DNA from 2 places in the Mesorhizobium sp. CO1-1-8 genome. Region 1 is predicted to be linked to the other one. Evidence: riboswitches for the same ligand, from Rfam matches in the RefSeq annotation. Region 1 holds a riboswitch; the other holds the start of a gene.
The links. A riboswitch is a leader RNA that binds a small molecule or an ion and turns the genes downstream of it on or off. The one in region 1 is predicted to bind S-adenosylmethionine.

Region 1 (10,030 bases):
GATCTGCGGGCGTGTGATGCCTATCTGCGCCGCATCACGCAAATCAAGCGCGTTTCGACGCATGCGCCCCTCAGGGCGGCATGGCCGCGCCCTGGAGCTTTGTCATGTTGGAAACCCATCAAGTGACTGAACATCACCCCAAACTCGGCGAATTCGGCTATGCCGGCGACGATCACGTCGTGCCGTTCGAGGTCGGCCCTCTCGATGTGCGGGGCCGCACGGTCCAACTCGGGCCGATGCTGGACGCCATCCTCGGCCGCCATGATTATCCCGAGCCGGTCGCCCGCCTGCTGGCGGAGGCCTGTGTGCTGACCGTGCTGCTCGGCACGTCGCTGAAGTTCGAAGGCAAGTTCATCCTGCAGACCCGCACCGACGGGCCCGTCGACATGCTGGTCGCGGATTTTTCCACGCCCTCGGCGCTGCGCGCCTACGCGCGTTTCGATGCCGACCGGCTGGAAGCGCTGGTCGCGGCCGGCGAAACCTCCCAGCAGACCCTGCTCGGCAGCGGCGTGCTGGCGCTGACCATCGACCAGGGCGCTCACACGCAGCGCTATCAGGGTATCGTCCAGCTCGATGGCGAGACCCTGGAAGACGCGGCACGCACCTATTTTCGCCAGTCGGAACAGATCCCGACCGATCTCAGGCTGTCGGTGGCCAAGCTATTGACGCCCGGTCCCGGCGGCGCCCGCGAGCAGTGGCGGGCCGGCGGCATCCTGGCGCAGTTCCTGCCGCAGTCGCCCGAGCGCATGCGCGTCCCGGACCTGCCGGGTGGCGATGGCGATCCACGCGAGGAGATCCACGATCCGGCCGACAATTCCTGGCAGGAGTTGCTGGCGCTGCTCGGTACGATCGAGCCGACCGAACTGATCGACCCGACGATCGGCGCCGAGCGGCTGCTCTACAGGCTGTTCCACGAGCATGGCGTGCGCGTCTTCGGCGGCGTTCCGGTCGCCGACCAGTGCTCGTGCTCCAGGGACAAGATCCGCGGCATTCTCGAGGGTTTTTCCGCCCAGGAGATCAAGGACAGCACCGAAGACGGCGGCATCCACGTAGCCTGCGAATTCTGCTCGAAGCAATATGACTTCGACCCGGCGGAATTTGCGGCCCAGTAGAGAAAAAACCACGCCTCACCGGTCGCTCCGCGGCCGGTGAGGCGAAATCAATTCACCGTCCGCCGCGTCCCCGGCAGGTCCAGTGAAAACGCCGGAATGGCGATGTCGAACGTCTCGCCCCGCTTGTTGCGCATCGTGTAGTGCCCGACCATGATGCCGGACGGTGTCGAGAGCGGGCAACCGGACGTGTACTGGTAGCTGTCGCCGGGATTGAGTTCGGGCTGGTCGCCGACCACGCCGGGGCCACGCACTTCCTCGACCCGGCCGGTGCCGTCGGTGATGTGCCAATAGCGCGACAGAAGCTGCACGAAATCGTCCGACTGGTTGTCGATCGTTATCTGATAGCCCCAGACGTAGCGGTTCTCCGAGGGATCCGAACGGTCCTCCAGGTAAAACGGCCTGACCTGCACTTCGATGTTGCGCGTGACGGCGCTATACATAAGCGGCTCCAAAACAATCCGGTAACTTTCGGCGCTCCACGCGGGCTGGTCAACGGTGCGCGTCCTGTCATTGCGGACCGAACCGCAGGTGGCGGCAAAGAATGTCATTTAAGTGACACATGACAATGATGGTGTGCGCCGACCAGTGCCGCACGACTCGGGCGCTCTGTCGAATTGTTGAATCGGTCGTCATGCAGGCAGATTGTTCTGGCGGACCGGTTTTCCTGGAGTGACCGGATCTCGATGGAACTCACTCTCATAGCCGCCACGCTTTCAACTGCCCTCATCCTCTCAAATCTCGCCAGCATCGTGCTCGCCGCTTCGCGCCTGAAACGGCGCCGCGCCATTGCCGCGCCGGCGGGCAAGCCGCGGCCGGTGTCGATCGTCGTGCCGTCGCGCGGCGTCGAGCCGTTCACGCAGGAGACGCTGGAGCGCGCCTTCTCGCTCGACTGGCCGCGCTACGAGTGATTTTCTGCGTCGCCCATGCCGACGATCCGGTGGTCAAATTGATAAACAGGACGATCGTCCGGTTTTCGAAAGTGCCGGCCCGGCTGCTTGTCGGCGACGACCGCATCAGCGCCAATCCGAAACTGAACAATTGCGTCAAGGGCTGGGAGGCGGCGCGGCACGACTGGGTCGTCCTGGCCGATTCCAACGTGCTGATGCCGAGGGACTACGTCCAGCACCTGATGGCTGCCTGGCGGCCCGGCACCGGCCTTGTCTGCTCGACGCCGATCGGCTCGCGGCCGGCCGGCTTCTGGGCCGAGGTCGAATGCGCTTTCCTCAACACGCTGCAGGCGCGCTGGCAATATGCCGGCGATGCGCTCGGCCTTGGCTTTGCCCAGGGCAAGAGCATGCTCTGGAACAAGCCGATGCTCGACGCCAATGGCGGCATCCGCGCGCTGGCCGCCGAGATCGCGGAGGATGCCGCCGCGACCAAGCTGGTGAACAGTCTCGGCCTGCGCGTCAATCTCGTCGCCGCCCCCTTCGAGCAGCCGCTTGGCCGGCGCTCGTTCGACGAGATCTGGTCGCGTCAGGCCCGTTGGGCGCGCCTGCGCCGCGTCACTTTCCCGCTGTTCTTCGCACCCGAAATCCTGACCGGCGCCGTGGTGCCTCTAGTGCTTGCGCTGATTGCCGCAGCCAGTGCCGGCTTCAGCCTCTGGGCAACCGCCATTGCCGCGCTGGCAGCCTTCTACCTTCCCGAGTGCGCGCTGGCCTGGTCCAAGGGCTGGTACCTGTCGCCACGCATGGTTGCCGCGATCATGGCGCGCGACCTGATCCTGCCGGCGATGTGGGGGCGCGGCTGGCTTGGCGGCGCCGTCGACTGGCGCGGCAACGCGATGACCATCGGCACCAAGACGGCCGAGCTGGAGGAGACGCCGTCCGGCGCCTGAAGGCCGCTTACCTGGCCTTCAGCGCCTGCGCGATGTCCTCGAGCAGATCGTCGGTGTCTTCCAAGCCGACCGAGAGCCTGAGCGTGCCCGGCCCGATGCCGAGCTCGGCGCGTGCCTCGTCAGTCAGATTCTTGTGCGTCGTCGTCGCCGGATGGGTGATCAGGCTCTTGGCATCGCCGAGATTGTTGGAGATCAAGACGATGTCGAGCGCGTTCTGCAAGGCGAACGCCGACTGCTTGCCGCCCTTGACGTCCAGGCAGATCAGCGTCGAGCCGCCCGACATCTGCTTCTTGACGATATCGGCCTGCGGATGGTCGGCGCGGCCGGGATAGATGACGCGGGCGATCTCCGGCCGCTCGGCCAAGAAATCCGCGATCCGGCCCGCGCTTTCCGTCTGCTGGCGCACACGCAGCGGCAGCGTCTCCAGGCCCTTCAGCAGCGTCCAGGCGTTGAAGGGCGAAAGGCTTGGGCCGGTATGGCGGAAATAGTCATGCAGGTTCTCGTCGATCCACTTCTTGTCCGACAGGATCACGCCGCCGAGACAGCGCCCCTGGCCGTCTATGTGCTTGGTCGCCGAATAGACGACGATATGGGCACCGAGCTGCAAGGGCTTTTGCTGCAAAGGCGTGGCAAAGACATTGTCGACGATCAGCCTTGCGCCGATCGAATTGGCAAGCGAAGCGACGGCGGCGATATCGACCACTTCCAATGTCGGATTGGTCGGGCTTTCCAGGAAGAACAGCTTGGTGTTCGGCTTGACCGCCTTTTCCCAGTTGGCGATGTCGGTGCCGTCGACCAGCGTCGCTTCGATGCCGTATCTCGGCGCCAGCGTCTCGACCACCCAGCGGCAGGAGCCGAACAGCGCACGCGCCGCCACGATATGGTCGCCGGCCTTGGCGCTGCACAGAAGCGCCGCCGTCACCGCCGCCATGCCCGACGCGGTGGCGCGCGCGTCTTCGGCGCCTTCCAGGGCGCACATGCGCTTTTCGAACATGTCGACGGTCGGATTGGCGTAGCGCGAATAGATGAAGCCTGGCTCCTCGCCCTTGAAACGGGCTTCGGCCGCCTGCGCGGTTTCGTAGACATAGCCCTGGGTGAGGTAAATCGCTTCCGACGTTTCGCCGAAACCGGAACGCAGCGTTCCGCTGTGCACGAGTGCCGTCTGTGGCTTCCAGTTGTGCTTCTTGGTGCTCATCGCTCTTCTTCCAGACACAAAAAAACCGGCCGCGAAAGTCGCAACCGGTCCATACGGCCTTGCGGCCCGACGGTCCTTTAGCGACTTGTTTAACGTGGCTGCAAGCCGACCGGCCAAATCACCACGGGATAACGACCCTTTAGACCCGCGCCACGCTTGCGTCAATTGCCGGCTTCATTAAGAGGTTTGTACCAAGCAGGTTCGGCAAAAGTGTTCCACGGTTTTGCCGCAAGAACCTGCGACAAGAAAATCGTCCGGTCTTGGAGCGAGCCAGCTTTGCGGCAGACAGGCATTCTTCCCGATCAGGACATATCGGCGCTGTTCCAGTCCGGCGCGCTGAAGTCGGCGCGTGCCCTCGACGCCGACCAGATCCAGCCGGCCAGCCTTGATCTCAGGCTCGGCGACAAGGCCTGGCGGGTGCGGGCCTCCTTCCTGCCCGGCCCCAACCACAAGGTCTCGGAAAAGCTCGACCGGCTGCAGCTGCACGAGATCAATCTTGCCGAGGGCGCGGTGCTGGAGACCGGCTGCGTCTACATCGTGCCCTTGCTTGAAAGCCTGGCGCTGCCGGCAGATATTTCGGCCTCGGCCAATCCGAAGAGCTCGACCGGGCGGCTCGACATCTTCACCCGCGTCATGACCGATCGCGGCCACGAGTTCGACAAGATCGCGGCCGGCTATCATGGCCCGCTCTTTCTGGAGGTCAGCCCGCGCACCTTCCCGATCGTCGTTCGCACCGGCTCACGCCTGTCGCAGATCCGTTTCCGCACCGGCAATGCGCTGCTCTCCGAAACCGAGTTGCACGACCTGCATCGCACCGAGATGCTGGTCGCCACCGAGCCGCCGAACATTTCCGGCGGCGGCATCGCGCTGTCGATCGACCTCAACGGCGATCAAAACGGCCTGGTCGGCTATCGCGGCAAGCATCACACCGGCCTCGTCGATGTCGACAAGCGCGCGGCCCAGGAAGTCGTCGATTTCTGGGAGCCGATCCACAAGAGCGGCGCCGGCGAACTGGTGCTCGACCCCGATGAATTCTACATCCTCGTCAGCCAGGAAGCGGTGCACGTGCCGCCGCTCTACGCCGCCGAGATGACGCCCTTCGATCCGCTGGTCGGCGAATTCCGCGTCCACTATGCCGGCTTCTTCGATCCGGGCTTCGGCCACTCGGCGTCCGGTGGCACCGGCAGCCGGGCCGTGCTCGAAGTGCGCAGCCACGAAGTGCCGTTCATCCTCGACCACGGCCAGATTGTCGGCCGGCTGGTCTACGAGCATATGCTGAAGCGGCCGCAGGCACTCTACGGCACCGATCTCGGTTCCAACTATCAGGCGCAGGGCCTGAAACTGTCCAAGCATTTCCGCGCCGCGCGCTGAGCGCCTGTCGCCGTCAGGCAAAATCCTTGCCTGTACCGGCTCGCCATGCTTGGCTGCCTTGCCGCCCGTCAAGCTGGCGGCGTTCAAGGGGAACCAAGAAAATGCATTTTTCGAAATGGGTCATATCGGCAGCGGGCGCTGCCATGCTGGTGATGGCGGCCGGCTCTTTGGCGGCGCAGGCAGCTGAAAAAATCAAGATCGGCACCGAGGGCGCCTATCCGCCGTTCAACACCATTACCGCCGACGGCAAGGTCGAAGGCTTCGACATCGACATCGCCAACGCGCTGTGCGCGCAGATGAAGGTCGAGTGCGAGATCGTCACCCAGGACTGGGACGGCATCATTCCCGCTTTGCAGGCGAAGAAGTTCGACGCCATCATCGCCTCGATGAGCATCACCGAGGAACGCAAGAAGCAGGTCGCCTTCACCAACAAATATTATACGACTCCGCTCGCTCTGGTGGCGCCGAAGGACAGCGACCTGACCTCGACCGAACCGGTGGCCCTTGCCGGCAAGACGGTCGGCGCCCAGGCTTCGACCACGCAGGCCGATTATGCCCAGAATGAATATGGCAAGGCGGGCGCGGAGGCCAAACTCTATCCCACCCAGGAAGAGGCGATCACAGACCTGACCAATGGTCGTCTTGACGCCGTGATCTCGGACAAGTTCGTGCTTATGGATTGGCTCAAGAAGGCAAGCGACGGCTGCTGCAAACTGGTCGGCGACGTCAAGGGCACCGAGACCCAGGCCGGCATTGCCGTGCGCCTGGACGACACGGCCCTGCGCGACAAGCTCAACGCGGCCATCGACGCGATCGTCGCCGACGGCACCTACAAGAAGATCCAGGCCAAGTATTTCGACTTCGATATTTATTGAGCAGAAATCTCCCCCCTCGTGGGGGAGATGGCCGGCAGGCCAGAGGGGGGCGGTTCGACCGGATGCAACCTTCTTGCGACAGATGGAGGTTGGCGCTCCACGCGCGACGACCCCCTCTGTCGCCTTCGGCGACATCTCCCCCTCAAGGGGGAGATCGCCCTTTCTACAGCGCCTTCACCGCCACCTGCACCGGCTGCTCGATCTCGAGCGGATTGCGCAGCGGCAGGCCGAAATCCCCGGCCTCGATCTCGAAGACATCGCCGGCCTCGGTCCTGATGCCGTCGGCGAAGGACAGCGTCGCCGTACCGAACATGTGCACATGCACGTCTCCCGGCTGGCGGAAGGCCGCGTATTTGAAATGATGATGTTCGAGATTGGCGATGGTGTGCGACATGTTCGCTTCGCCGGACAGGAACGGCTTTTCCCACAGCATCTCGCTGTCGCGCACGATGCGCGAGGTGCCGCGGATGTCGGACGGCAGGTCGCCGATCAGGATCTCCGGCCCGAACGAGGCGTTGCGCAGCTTGGAATGGGCGAGGAACAGATAATTCACGCGCTCGGTGACGTGGTCGGAAAACTCGTTCGACAGCGTGAAGCCGACGCGGAAAGGTGCGCCGTCGTCGCCGATGACATAGATGCCGGCCACCTCGGGCTCTTCGCCGGCGTCCTTGGCAAAGGCCGGTGACAGAAGTGCGGCACCCGGTGCCACCGCCATCGTGCCATTGCCCTTGTAGAACCATTCCGGCTGCACGCCGATCTGGCCTTTCGCCGGCTTGCCGCCCTCCAGCCCCATGCGGAACATCTTCATGGAATCGGTGAGCTGCTCCTCGCCGTCGGCGCTCAGCTTCTTGTGCATGGAATCGCGCGTCGCGGCGGAGCCGAGATGCGTCAGCCCGGTGCCGGTCAGGTGCAGATGCGCCGGATCGGGGTGGTTGATCGGCGACAGCAGCCGCCCCTTCTTGTAAGCGGCCTCGAGATCGACCGTTTCGCCAAGCCCCTTGCGTTCGATCAGCGCGACGAGGCCGACGCCGGTGCGGGCGGCCTCCATCGCCAGCGAATAGACGCTGCGGGCGCCATTGATGATCCGGGTCTTGCCGCCATTGCGGGCAACGACGCGGATGGTCTCGGCGTCGTCAAGGATCTGGGAGATCAGCATGATGAATCCTCTCTCATTTGCCTTGGCAGGGCTGCCAAAAGGGCAGACCTTGCTCAGCGCGGCCGGGACCTCGTCCATGCCACGGTTTAAATTCTCAGTTCGGATTGCGCTCGCGGGCCTGGTCCCTCAGGGACTTCTGTTACCGGCGGGTTTGCCGGCAGCGCCGCGATCGTATGCCTCCTGCTTGCCTCGCCTAGAGCAGTCCACCGTTTCACGGAAACGGCGAACCGCTCTAACTCATTGTCCTGGCGCAACTCCGGGCGGAAAACCGTTTCACACTTTTCCTCGGATTGCGCTTAAGCCCGTTCAAGCCTTGTTCTTGTTGTAGACGTCGAAGATCACGGCACCGAGCAGCACCAGGCCTTTGACCACCTGCTGCCAGTCGACATTGACCCCCATGATCGACATGCCGTTGTTCATCACGCCCATGATGAAGCCGCCGACGACCGCGCCGATGACCTGACCGACGCCGCCCATCGCCGAAGCGCCGCCGATGAAGACGGCGGCAATGACGTCGAGCTCGCTGCCGAGGCCCGCAGCCGGCACCGCCTGTCCCAGTCGCGCCGCGATGATCAGGCCGCCGAGCGCCGACAGCACGCCCATATTGACGAAAACCATCAGCGTCAGCCGCTCTGTCTTGATGCCCGACAGCTGCGCGGCCTTGGCATTGCCGCCCATGGCATAGATGCGGCGGCCGATGGTCATGCGCTTGGTGACGAAGACGAACAGCGAGATCAGCACGCCCATGACGAGCAGCACCACCGGCAGGCCCCTGTAGCTGGCGAACTGGTAGACCAGGAACAGCGCCAGCGCGCTGCCGACCAGCGTCTTGACGACGAACAGGGCAAAGGGCTCGGCCTCATAGCCATGGCGCTCGCGCTTGCGGCGCGTCCTCACCCCGAAATAGGCATAGGCCAGCACGGCGATCAGGCCCAGCACGATCGTCGTCATGTGCAGCGTCAGGCCGCTGCCCATGATGGTCTTGCCGGCCGGGTTCACCGTCGGCGGGATCAGGGTCAGTGGCCCGATGACATCCGGGATGAAGCCGGAGCTGAGCGCTTTGAAGCCATCGGGTAGCGGTCCCACCGAGGATCCGCCGCCCAGCAGGGCCTGGCAGATGCCGCGGAAGATCAGCATGCCGGCCAGCGTGACGATGAAGCTCGGTATTCGGTGATAGGCGATCCAGTAGCCTTGCGCGGCGCCGATCGCGCCGCCCACGATCAGGCAGATGATCGACACCACCAGCGGATTGCTGAACGGACCGAGCGGCCAGATGACCATCATCATCGCCGCCAGCGCGCCGATGAAGCCCGCCACCGATCCGACACTTAGGTCGATATGGCCGGAGACGATCACCAGCAGCATGCCCAGCGCCATCACGATGATGAACGAGTTCTGCTGCACCAGATTGCTGAGGTTCACCGGCTTGAACAGCGTTCCGTTCGTGGTGAACTGGAAGAACACCATGATGGCGATAAGCGCCAGGATCAGGCCGTACTCGCGCAGGTTCGTCGCCAGCGCCGAGACGGCGATGCGTGGACCCTGCTGCACGTCTTCGGCGACTTTGCCCTGCGGGGCGGGGGCGCTTTCGGTACTCATGCTGCTTTTCCTTCTCCACGAACGATGGCGCGCATTATTTTTTCCTGGCTTGCTTCCGCGGCGGGCATTTCGCCCACGATGCGCCCTTCGTTCATGACGTAGATGCGGTCGGTGATGCCGAGCAATTCCGGCATTTCCGACGAGATGACCACGATCGCCTTACCCTCCGAGGCGAGTCGCGCGATGATCGTATAGATTTCGTACTTGGCGCCGACATCGATGCCGCGTGTCGGCTCGTCGAGGATCAGCACGTCGGGGTCGGCGAACAGCCATTTCGACAGCACCACCTTCTGCTGGTTGCCGCCGGAGAGATTGCCGGTCATCTGATAGACGCTGGACGCGCGGATATTGGTCTTCTTGCGATAATCGTTGGCAACGGCGAGCTCGCGCATGTCGTCGATCACGCTGTGGCGCGACACGCCGCCAAGATTGGCCAGCGTGATGTTGTGCTTGATATGGTCGATGAGATTGAGACCGTAAGTCTTGCGGTCCTCGGTGACGTAGGCGATGCCGTGTTGGACCGCCTTGCTCACAGAGGATACGTCGATCGGCTTGCCTTTGAGCAGCACCTCGCCGGAGATGCGGCGGCCATAGGAACGGCCGAACAGGCTCATGGCGAATTCGGTGCGGCCAGCGCCCATCAGCCCGGCAATGCCCACCACTTCGCCCTTGCGGACATTGATGTCGATACCCTTGATCACCTGCCGCTCGGCATGGATCGGGTGATAGACCGACCAGTTCTTCACTTCGAACACGACCTCGCCGATGTCGGGCTCGCGCGGCGGATAGCGGTCGTCGAGTGAGCGGCCGACCATCGAAGTGATGATGCGGTCTTCCGAGATGTCCTTCTTGGCCAGCGTCTCGATGGTGCGCCCGTCACGGATCACC
Region 2 (10,030 bases), on a different contig from region 1:
GAACCGCTCTCTCCACTCCTCACTGATGGTGTCTCGTTGAATATCGAGGCCCGAACCGAGATCCGACCCGGGTTCCAAGACAAGCTTGGCGTCGACCAGAGATGCAGCCCTTTCAAGGCAGGTCCGTGGATGTTCAAGGAGTTCTTCGTATGTCAGTGATAGGAAGGACAATCCGTTCTTTGCAAACCAGACATCCCAGGCCAGATTTTCCAGGACGATCTTTTCAAGCGAGTCCGCGATTGCTTTGCCGTCGTAGCATGGTCTCTTCTGATCGGCCTCGGTAGAGCGGAACCGACCACTCTGACGAGCGCGGGTCCACGAAACTGCTTGACCAACGAGGTCCCTACGCGTCAGCCGCATATAGCGCAGCTTTGGAAGGCTTGCGGGAAGATCCACGGTTTTGGCAACCTGTGAAAACTGGCTGGCAAACAGTTTGACCGCGTAAATCCCGGAGGAGGACCGCCCGTCCTTCAGTGCACGTAAAACCTGGGAACGGGGATCGCGGGGATAGTTCGGCAATTCTAGAACACGGCGGCCCCCGAACCACTCGAGTGGGTTGCCAAGCCCGGTGGCTGCCATCAATCCGGCGAGGTGGTTGCTGCCACTGCGCGGTGAGGTGCAGATGAGAATTCCGCCTTTTAACCCAGCCAGCATATCCGGTGGGACTTCAACTGGCAGAGGGCGCCTACGAAAGAGATACATGGCGATCAACACTACCGTTTCAGCAAGAACACTGCCTGCTGGCCGAAGAAGTTCCAGAACCACCACGGCATCGACAGGCCGATCTTCTGCCCGGCGGCGTCGAGGGCGGTTGCCTTCTCCACTGTCGCGCCGAGTTCGTCGCACAGATTGACGAAATCGCGGATGGTGCAGAAGTGGATGTTGGGCGTGTCGTACCAGGAATAGGGCAGGTCCTTGGTCACCGGCATGCGGCCATTGATGAACAGCGACAGGCGCACACGCCAATGGCCGAAATTGGGGAAGGAGACGATGGCGCGGTTGCCGATCCTGAGCAGTTCGTCGAGCACCAGCTTCGGGTTGCGGGTGGCTTGCAGCGTCTGCGACAGGACGACGAAGTCAAAGCCCTTGTCGGGATAGAATTCGAGGTCCTTGTCGGCATCGCCCTGGATGACCGAGAGGCCGCGCGCCACGCATTCGTTGACGCCGCGCTGCGACAGCTCAAGTCCACGGCCGTCGACCTGCTTGGTGTCCTGCAGCAATTCGAGCAGCGAGCCGTCGCCCGAGCCGACATCGAGCACGCGCGACTGTGGCGGGATGAGGTTGGCGACGACTTCGAGGTCGACGCGCTGGTCGCGGTTGACGCTCATGGCTTCGCCTCCTGCCTGGCGCATGATCCCGATCCGGAGAGCCTGCAATTTTCTGGGGTCATGCGCTGAGCCCTCTCGCCCGGGCCGCCGAGCCGATGAAGCCGTTTATCGCGGCAAACAGTTCCGGCTCGTCGAGCAGGAAGGCATCGTGGCCCCGGTCGGTCTCGATCTCGACGAAGGATACCGATGCGCCGGCGGCGTTGAGCGCATGCACGATCGAGCGGCTCTCCTCGGTCGGAAACAGCCAGTCCGAGGTGAAAGACACCAGGCAGAAGCGGGTTTTCGTGCCGGCGAAGGCATCGGCCAACCGGCCGCCATGGTCGGCGGCAAGGTCGAAATAGTCCATCGACCGCGTCATGTAGAGGTAGGAATTGGCGTCGAAGCGATCGACGAAGGTCATGCCCTGGTGGCGCAGATAGCTTTCGATCTGGAAGTCGGCGTCGAAGCCGAAGGTCAGCGCTTCGCGATCCTGCAGATTGCGGCCGAATTTGCGATGCAGGGCGGCTTCCGACAGGTAAGTGATGTGGGCGGCCATGCGTGCTACAGCCAGGCCCTTTTCCGGGCGTTTGCCGTGCTCGAAATATTTGCCGCCATGCCAGTCCGGATCGGCCATGACCGCCTGCCGGCCAACCTCATGAAAGGCGATGTTCTGCGAGGAATGGCGCGCGCCGGTGGCGATCGGCAGCGCCGAGAAGACGCGCTCCGGATAGCTCGACGCCCATTCCAGCACCTGCATGCCGCCCATCGAGCCACCGAGCACGCAGAACAACTTTTCGATGCCGAAATGGTCGATCAGCATCTGCTGCGCGCGCACCATGTCGCGGATGGTGATAATGGGCAGGTCAAGCCCATAGGGCTTGCCGGTGGCGGGATTCGTCGAGGCCGGGCCGGTGGACCCAAGGCAACCGCCGATGACGTTGGAGCAGATGACGAAGAAGCGATTGGTGTCGATGATCTTGCCGGGGCCGATCAGCACTTCCCACCAGCCCGGCTTCCCGGTCACCGGATTGGTGCTGGCGACGTGCTGGTCGCCGGTCAGCGCATGGCAGACGAGGATGGCGTTGGAGCGGGCATCGTTCAGCGTGCCGTAGGTCTGGTAGGCGATCTGGAACGGCGACAGCAGCGTGCCCGCGTCCAGTTTGAGCGGCTTGTCGGAGCCAAAACGCAAAACCGGGCTCGACGGCTGGTCGGCCTCGTTGTTGGTTTTGCGGGCGCGCAGAACGGCCATGACATCCATCTCACACTTTGAGCCCACGCATCGCGCTTTTCGAAAATCGATGCCGATATGGGTGTCCGGCCGGCACGGACAACAAAAAACCGGCATTGCAGTCGCAAAGCCGGTTACAGGATGCAAACGGCCCTTTAGCAAGTTGTTTAACGTGGCTGCAAGCCGACCGGCCAAATCACCACGGAAGTTCGCACCCCTTCTAGGGCTGTGGCACGCCGGCGTCAACGGCCAGCCTTGGTCCGGTGGCTGTCACCTCTCGACATTGCGGGCCACGGCTTGTATTTCCGCTGCGGCTTCCCTCAGGAAGCGTTCTCGACGGATTTTGCGACATGAGCCAGACACCGGACCAGGCACGTCCAACCCCGCGCGCGGGCATCATGGACATAGACGCCTATGTGCCGGGCAAGAGCACGGCGCCCGCCGGCGTCGCCAAGGTCCACAAGCTGTCCTCGAACGAGAATCCCCTAGGGCCCTCGCCGAAGGCGATCGAAGCCGCGCGCGAGATTGCCGGAAAGCTCGATGTCTATCCAGACGGCACCGCCAGGCGGCTGCGCGAAGCGATCGCCGAGGTGCATGGCCTCAACCCGCAGAATATCATCTGCTCCAACGGCTCCGACGAGATCCTCGGCCTGCTGGCGCAGACCTATCTGGCGCCCGGCGACGAGGCTGTCATCACCGAACACGCCTTCATGGTCTACAAGATCTACATTCAGTCGGCGGGTGCCGTTCCGGTGACGATCAAGGAAACAGATGAGCGCGCCGACATCGACGCCATCCTGGCCGCCGTCACGCCCGCTACCCGGATCGTGTTCCTGGCCAATCCCAACAATCCGACCGGTACCTATGTGCCGTTCCAGGAGGTGCGCCGCCTGCATGCCGCACTGCCGAAGAACGTGCTTCTGGTGCTCGACGCCGCCTATGCCGAATATGTCCGCCGCAACGACTATGAGGCCGGCATCGAGCTGGTCGGTGCCGCCCAGAACGTGGTGATGACCCGTACCTTCTCCAAGATCGGCCTTGGCGGGGCGCGGATCGGCTGGATGTATGCGCCGATGCACATCGTCGACGCCATCAACCGCGTGCGCGGTCCCTTCAACGTCAATGCGACGGCGATCGAGGCCGGCATCGCAGCGATCCGCGACCGCGCCCATGTCGAGCGCAGCGTGGCGCACAACGAGACCTGGCTGGCCTGGCTGAGCGAGGAATTCACAAAGCTCGGGCTGCGGGTGACGCCCAGCGTCGGCAATTTCATCCTCATTCATTTTCCCGAGGACCAGAAGCATTCGGCGGCGGTGGCGGACGACTATCTGACGGCGCGCGGCTATATATTGCGGCGCGTTTCGGGCTATGGCTTTCCCAACGCGTTGCGCATGACCGTCGGCACCGAAGAGGCCAATCGCGGCGTTGTCGCCGCTCTCACGACATTCCTGAAAAGCTAGAACACCATGACCGCACCGATGTTTGAAAAGATCGCGCTGGTCGGCATCGGCCTGATCGGCTCGTCGCTGGCCCGCGTCATCCGCCGCGAGGGCCTGGCTGGTCACGTCGCCATCTCGACGCGCAGTGCGGCGACGCTGGCGCGGGCTGAGGAGCTTGGGCTGGGCGATAGCTATACCGCCGACGCGAGGGAAGCTGTCCGCGATGCCGACCTAGTCATCATTTCGGTGCCGGTCGGCTCGTCCGGAGCGGTTGCCGAGGAAATCGCGCCGGCGCTGAAGCCAGGTGCGATCCTCACCGATGTTGGTTCGACCAAGGCGTCTGTCATTGCGCAGATGCAGCCTTATGTGCCTGAAGGCGTCCATTTCATTCCCGGCCATCCTCTGGCGGGCACGGAAAAATCCGGCCCCGACGCCGGTTTCGCCAACCTGTTCGACAATCGCTGGTGCATCTTCACGCCGCTGCCCGACACTGCCCCGGACGCGCTGGAGAGGCTGTCGGAATTCTGGCGCCGCTGCGGTGCCAATATCGACACGATGGACCCGCAGCATCACGACATGACGCTGGCCATCGTCTCGCATTTGCCGCACATCATCGCCTACAACATCGTCGGCACCGCCGATGATCTGCAGTCGGTGACCAAATCCGAAGTGATCAAATATTCGGCTTCCGGCTTTCGCGACTTCACCCGCCTTGCCGCCTCCGACCCGACCATGTGGCGCGACGTGTGCCTGCACAACAAGGACGCCATCCTCGAAATGCTGGCACGGTTCTCCGAAGATCTGGCGTCGCTGCAACGCGCAATCCGCTGGGGCGACGGCGAAAAACTCTTCGACCTGTTCACCCGCACCCGCGCCGTACGCCGTTCGATCATCGAGGCCGGCCAGGACATCGACGTGCCCGATTTTGGCCGCCAGGCCGTCGAGCATCCCGCGAAGGGCTAAGTCTGTTTCAGGCAGGCCATGTCGCGGCGACCATGGCCAGCGTCTCGGCCCGGTTCGGCGCACCAAGCCTGCCGCCGAAGCGCAGGCATTTGAGCGCGGCGGCCGCACTGGCAAAGCGCAAAGCCTGCTCGACCGGCATGGCTTCCGCCAGCCCGACGGCGAAGGCGCCATGAAAGACATCGCCGGCGGCGAGCGTATCGACCGCCTTGATCTTCGGCGCCGCGACATGGCGCGCGCAGCCTGCACGACGGTCGTGCCACCAGCTGCCCGCCGCGCCGCCTGTCACTGCGACAAAAGCGTCGGTGCGGCTGGCGAGATCGGCGCAAGCCGTTTCCGGATCGAGCGCCTGGCCGCAGACAATGCGCGCCGCCGGTTCCGAAGCGACGATGTGCGTGGCGAGCGGCACCAGCTGTTCCAGGATCTGCAACGGTGCGGTATCGGCATCGAGGATAGCCGGCCGGCCGATGGCGCGCGCCGCTTTCAGGGCAAGCGCTGCCGCGCCAGGCCAGCGGACATCGACCAGTACGGCGTCGAATGCCATGAGGTCGGCGACCGGCAAGGCTTCGGGATCGGCTTGGGCAAGCCTGTCATAGAAGGGCACGATGATGCGCTCGCCATGCGCGTCGACCAGGATCGAGGCCAGCGCCGAGCGGGCGCCTCTGACGCGCCGCACAAAGGTGCAATCGACGCCTTCGGCCTCGATGCCGGCGATGAGCTGGTCGGCGACGGCATCGTCACCCGCGCTCGCCCATAGCGATACCTCGGCGCCCAGGCGATGCGCGGCGCAGGCGGCACTGGTCGCCATGCCCGAGGCGATCTGGACGCCGTCGGAGGCCATGAACTTGCCCTGATGCACGGGCAGCGCCTCGACGCGCAGGATCGTATCCAGCGTCAATGCGCCAACGCTCAGCAGCTTCACGGGTCTTGCCATGGTTGAGCTATTCGACCGGCTTGATCTTGCCCAGCGGAATGAAGCCGAGCGAGGCCTTGCCCCTGACCACCTTCAGCGGCATCGACGGTTCGTTGCCGAGCACCGCCAGGGCAGAAAAACCCTGCTCGATCTGGCTTTTCTGCTCGGGTATGGCGGCGCCGAGGATGGCCGCCACCGCCTTCGGGTCCTTCAACCTGATCATCAGGTCGGCGTTGACCAAGCCCTCGGCATCGACCGAGAGCGGTCCCGAAACGGTGATGCGCGCCGTCCCCGACGACAGGTCAAGGTTGCGGATTTCGATCGCCTGGCCACGAAGGCTCTTCACCTGCGTGCCGATTAACGCGACACCGTTCTTCAATGTCACGTCGCCACTGGCATCGAGCGGCGGCAGCACGCGCCCACCAATCGCGTCGGGGTCGATCTCGAGATCGCCGAAACTGCCGAGATAGTTGATATCCTCACCGTTGGGCTGCAACTGGCCTGATGCCTTGCCGGCGCTGAACAGTTGCACCGGATCGGTGTCGTCGGCCGGATCGGTCTGGCCGGAAAGGCCCTCTGCCTCCAGCGAAATCCGCTGCGGCAGCGGCCACCACAATTTGAAATTGGCTTGCAGATTGTCCCAGTCGATCCACAGCGGCACCATGTCCGGAATGGCGGTCCTGAGCGGGCCGCGCAGATTGGCAACCGGCGACAGAGGCTGGATTATCTGGGCGACTGCGTTGAAACTGCCGGCTGAGGCTGCAATGTTCTTGGCATCGTCCTCGTAGGCGAGGTTGTCGCAGGAGACGGTAAAGCTCAAGGGATAGCCGCTGACCTGGAGATTGGCGCAGCCGGCCTCGACGCCATTCTTGTTGAGCGTGGCAACCGCCTTGCCGGCCTCGCTCCTGACGCGGTCAGCCAGATACAACCAGCCGCCGCTGTAGAGGGCGAACAGCACGACGATGAATGCCGCAAGCCAGACCAGGCGGCGACGTTTGTTCGGCTGGCGTTCGTCACTTGACGTCATGCTTTGGCTCTCGTTAACGCATGGGTGTTGCGGACGGGTAGTCGATTCCGCCAGGTAGACAGACGAATAGTTAGACGGGACGGGCAGAAAAAACACCGGTCCGGGTGCGGTGTTGGCATCTTTTGCAATCAGGCGCGGCGATATGGGCGATTTTTGGGTGTTTGGCTATGGCTCGCTGATCTGGCGGCCGGGATTCGCGCATGTCGAAACACAGCGTGCCCGCCTGCATGGCTACCGGCGCTCGCTCTGCGTCTATTCCTTCGTGCATCGCGGCACGCGCGAGCGGCCGGGGCTGGTGCTCGGCCTCGACCGTGGCGGGTCCTGCGTCGGCCTCGCATTCCGCGTCCCCGGCGACTTGCGCGACGAGGTCATGGCCTATCTTCGCGAGCGCGAACTGGTCACCAATGTCTATCTGGAGCGCATGCTCAAGATTCGCCTCGACGGGGGCGGTACGGTCGACGCAGTGGTCTACATTGTCGACCGCCAGCACGAGCAATATGCCGGAGCGCTTGACGCTGCGGATGCGGCGGCAGTGGTGCGCGGTGCGGTCGGCCAGTCCGGCAACAACGAGGACTATGTGCTGAGCACGCTGGAGCATCTCGAGGCGCTTGATATCCGCGACCACTGGCTGGAGGATGTCGCCAGGCAGGTCGCGCCTTTGTGAAGCTGGCTCTGCGGAAAAAGACGGCCAGGCCTTTGACCTCGTTCAGGCAAGACCTAGGTTAGGCTCCGAACCTCAGCCTGCGGGCGCCATTTGCCCGCCCCAATCATCCCGGAGATCCGCCTTGCAGAAACGCCGTCTCGGTCGCACCGACCTGTCCATCGCGCCGCTGGTTCTGGGCGGCAACGTCTTCGGCTGGACCGCCGACGAGAAAACCTCGTTCGACCTTCTCGACCGCTTCGTCGGCGCCGGCCTCAACGCCATCGATACGGCGGATGCCTATTCGCGCTGGGTTCCCGGCCACAAGGGCGGTGAATCGGAGACCATCATCGGCAAATGGATGAAAGACCGTGGCAATCGCGACAAGGTCGTGGTGATCACCAAGGTCGGTTCGGATATGGGGCAGGGACACAAGGACCTCTCCGCCGCATACATCGAAAAGGCCGTCGACGCATCGCTGAAGCGGCTGCAGACCGAAGTCATCGACCTCTATCTGTCGCACTGGCCGGATCCGACGACGCCCTATGAGGAAACCCTTGGCGCCTACGAGAAGCTGCTCGCCAAGGGCAAGATCCGCTATGCCGGCTGCTCGAATCTCGACGCCGGCCAGTTGCGTGCCGCACTCGATGTGGCGAGCTTGCGGAGCCTGCCGCGCTACGAGGTGCTGCAGCCGGAATACAATCTTTACGATCGCTCATCCTTCGATGGACCGTTGCGCGATCTGTGCGTGGCCGAGGACATCGGCGTCATCACCTATTTCAGCCTGGCCAAGGGTTTCCTCAGCGGCAAATACCGCAGCGAGGCCGATCTCGGTCAAAGCCCGCGTGGCGGCGGGGTGAAGGACTATCTCAATGCGCGCGGCATGCGCATCCTTGCGGCACTCGACGCGGTTTCATCAAGGCATTCGGCCAAACAGGCGGAAGTCGCGCTTGCCTGGGTTATCGCTCGGCCGGGCGTCACCGCGCCGATCGCCAGCGCGACCAAGCCTGAACAGATGGACAGCCTGATCAGGGCGGCGTCGCTGAAACTGACCGCCGACGACATGGCCGAACTCGACAGAGCGAGCGGCTGAAGTTTTCGGGCAGCCATCGAGTCCGGCTGAATGTTGCGCGAAAGCCTTCGCTTCAGGCTTTCGCGCCGAGTTCCCGCAACCGCTTCACCGCCGTTGACGGCAAGGCCGGCGGATTGGGCGACCGCGAGGCCTCGATGAGGAGCTGGTCGCAGGCAGCCTCGGTCTCGCCGATCAGCCGGGCCATGAATTCGTCCTTGCTCAGTCCCGGTGGGATCGGCGGCAGGAAACGCGCCTTGACGGTGCCGGGATAGCGCAGGAATTTCCGGCGCGGCCAATAGAGACCGGCGACATGGGCAACCGGCACCACAGGAACGCCAAGCTGTGCATAGATTTCGACGATGCCGTATTTGTAGGCCGGCTCGTCGCCCGGGGCGCGTCTTGTCCCTTCGGGGTAGATGATGAGTTGGCGAGGGTTGCGCGCCATCTCCTCCTTGGTCGCGGCGACCACGGCCTTCAGCGCTTTCGAACGGCTGCCGCGATGAACCGGGATCATGCGCATCTTCATGATGTACCAGCCGAAGAACGGAATCCAGGTCAGCTCGCGCTTCAGGATGTAGAGCGGGTCCTGGAGGAAGGGGAAGAAGGCGATGGCGTCCCAGAACGACTGGTGCTTGGGCGCCAGGATGAAGGAGCCTTCGGGAAGGTTTTCCTGGCCGGTGATGTCGCTCCTGGTGCCGGCGATCTTGTCATAGAGCCACATCGAGGTGCGCGACCAGAATTTAGGCACGAACCAGGCGCGGTGACGGGGCGACAGGAAATAATAGGGGGTCCAGAGGATCATCTGGACGATCAGGTTGACGTAGAAGACGAAATTGAACGTCAGCGATCTGAAATAGAGCATTGGGGGGAGGCCCGGTGAGGAGGTGAGCGTTGGTTACACCAAGCGCGGGAAAAAAGGAAATGGCCGCAGGGTGCTTTGGTTGGCGACGAAGAACGTCGCCAATGGGGTTGGCCTGGTTCCGCTACATCAGCCGCGCCAGCCGCTCCTTCAGACGCGGAGCGGCAAAATCGAGGAAGGCGCGCAGCTTGACCGGCAGCAGGCCGTGGCCCGCATGCACCAGGCTTACCGGCCATGGCGCCGGCTCGAATTCCTGCAGCAGGACGCGCAGCGCGCGGGACCGCTGCGCGGCCTCGATTTGGTAGGAAAGCACACGCGTCAGCCCAACGCCGGCAATCGCCGCATCGATGGCCGCTTCGGCGGTGTTGACCTGAAGCCGCGAGCGGACCCGAACCGGGATTTCGGCCTTGCCCTTGATGAAGCTCCAACTGGCGCCGGAGGCAAGCCCCTCGAAGGTGATGCAACTGTGTGTTTCCAGGTCCTCCGGGGTCGTTGGCGTGCCGTATTCGGCCAGATAGGCCGGGCTGGCGCAAACGACGCGGCGGATCGTGCCGACTCCGATGGCGACCAAGCTCGAATCGGGCA

Region 2: it holds a riboswitch for S-adenosylmethionine, as region 1 does, so the genes downstream of both, metX (homoserine O-acetyltransferase MetX) here and LB558_RS19550 (O-succinylhomoserine sulfhydrylase) in region 1, are expected to answer to the same signal.

Annotation. Positions count from the first base shown of each region.
Region 1 covers NZ_JAIUGZ010000009.1:222,114-232,143, forward strand. Annotated here, with positions in the region: gene LB558_RS19535 (Hsp33 family molecular chaperone) at 81-1,112, shown strand; gene apaG (Co2+/Mg2+ efflux protein ApaG) at 1,160-1,552, opposite strand; partial or broken gene LB558_RS19545 (ceramide glucosyltransferase) at 1,796-2,946, shown strand; gene LB558_RS19550 (O-succinylhomoserine sulfhydrylase) at 2,954-4,141, opposite strand; SAM riboswitch at 4,199-4,276, opposite strand; gene LB558_RS19555 (2'-deoxycytidine 5'-triphosphate deaminase) at 4,418-5,512, shown strand; gene LB558_RS19560 (ABC transporter substrate-binding protein) at 5,614-6,387, shown strand; gene araD1 (AraD1 family protein) at 6,551-7,543, opposite strand; gene mmsB (multiple monosaccharide ABC transporter permease) at 7,850-9,142, opposite strand; gene mmsA (multiple monosaccharide ABC transporter ATP-binding protein) at 9,139-10,030, opposite strand, start outside.
Region 2 covers NZ_JAIUGZ010000008.1:196,678-206,707, forward strand. Annotated here, with positions in the region: gene LB558_RS18070 (Stf0 family sulfotransferase) at 1-765, opposite strand, end outside; gene metW (methionine biosynthesis protein MetW) at 714-1,328, opposite strand; gene metX (homoserine O-acetyltransferase MetX) at 1,387-2,556, opposite strand; SAM riboswitch at 2,671-2,748, opposite strand; gene hisC (histidinol-phosphate transaminase) at 2,886-3,995, shown strand; gene LB558_RS18090 (prephenate/arogenate dehydrogenase family protein) at 4,002-4,937, shown strand; gene LB558_RS18095 (sugar kinase) at 4,945-5,868, opposite strand; gene LB558_RS18100 (DUF2125 domain-containing protein) at 5,876-6,874, opposite strand; gene LB558_RS18105 (gamma-glutamylcyclotransferase) at 7,017-7,538, shown strand; gene LB558_RS18110 (aldo/keto reductase) at 7,660-8,607, shown strand; gene LB558_RS18115 (lysophospholipid acyltransferase family protein) at 8,660-9,448, opposite strand; gene LB558_RS18120 (LysR family transcriptional regulator) at 9,570-10,030, opposite strand, start outside.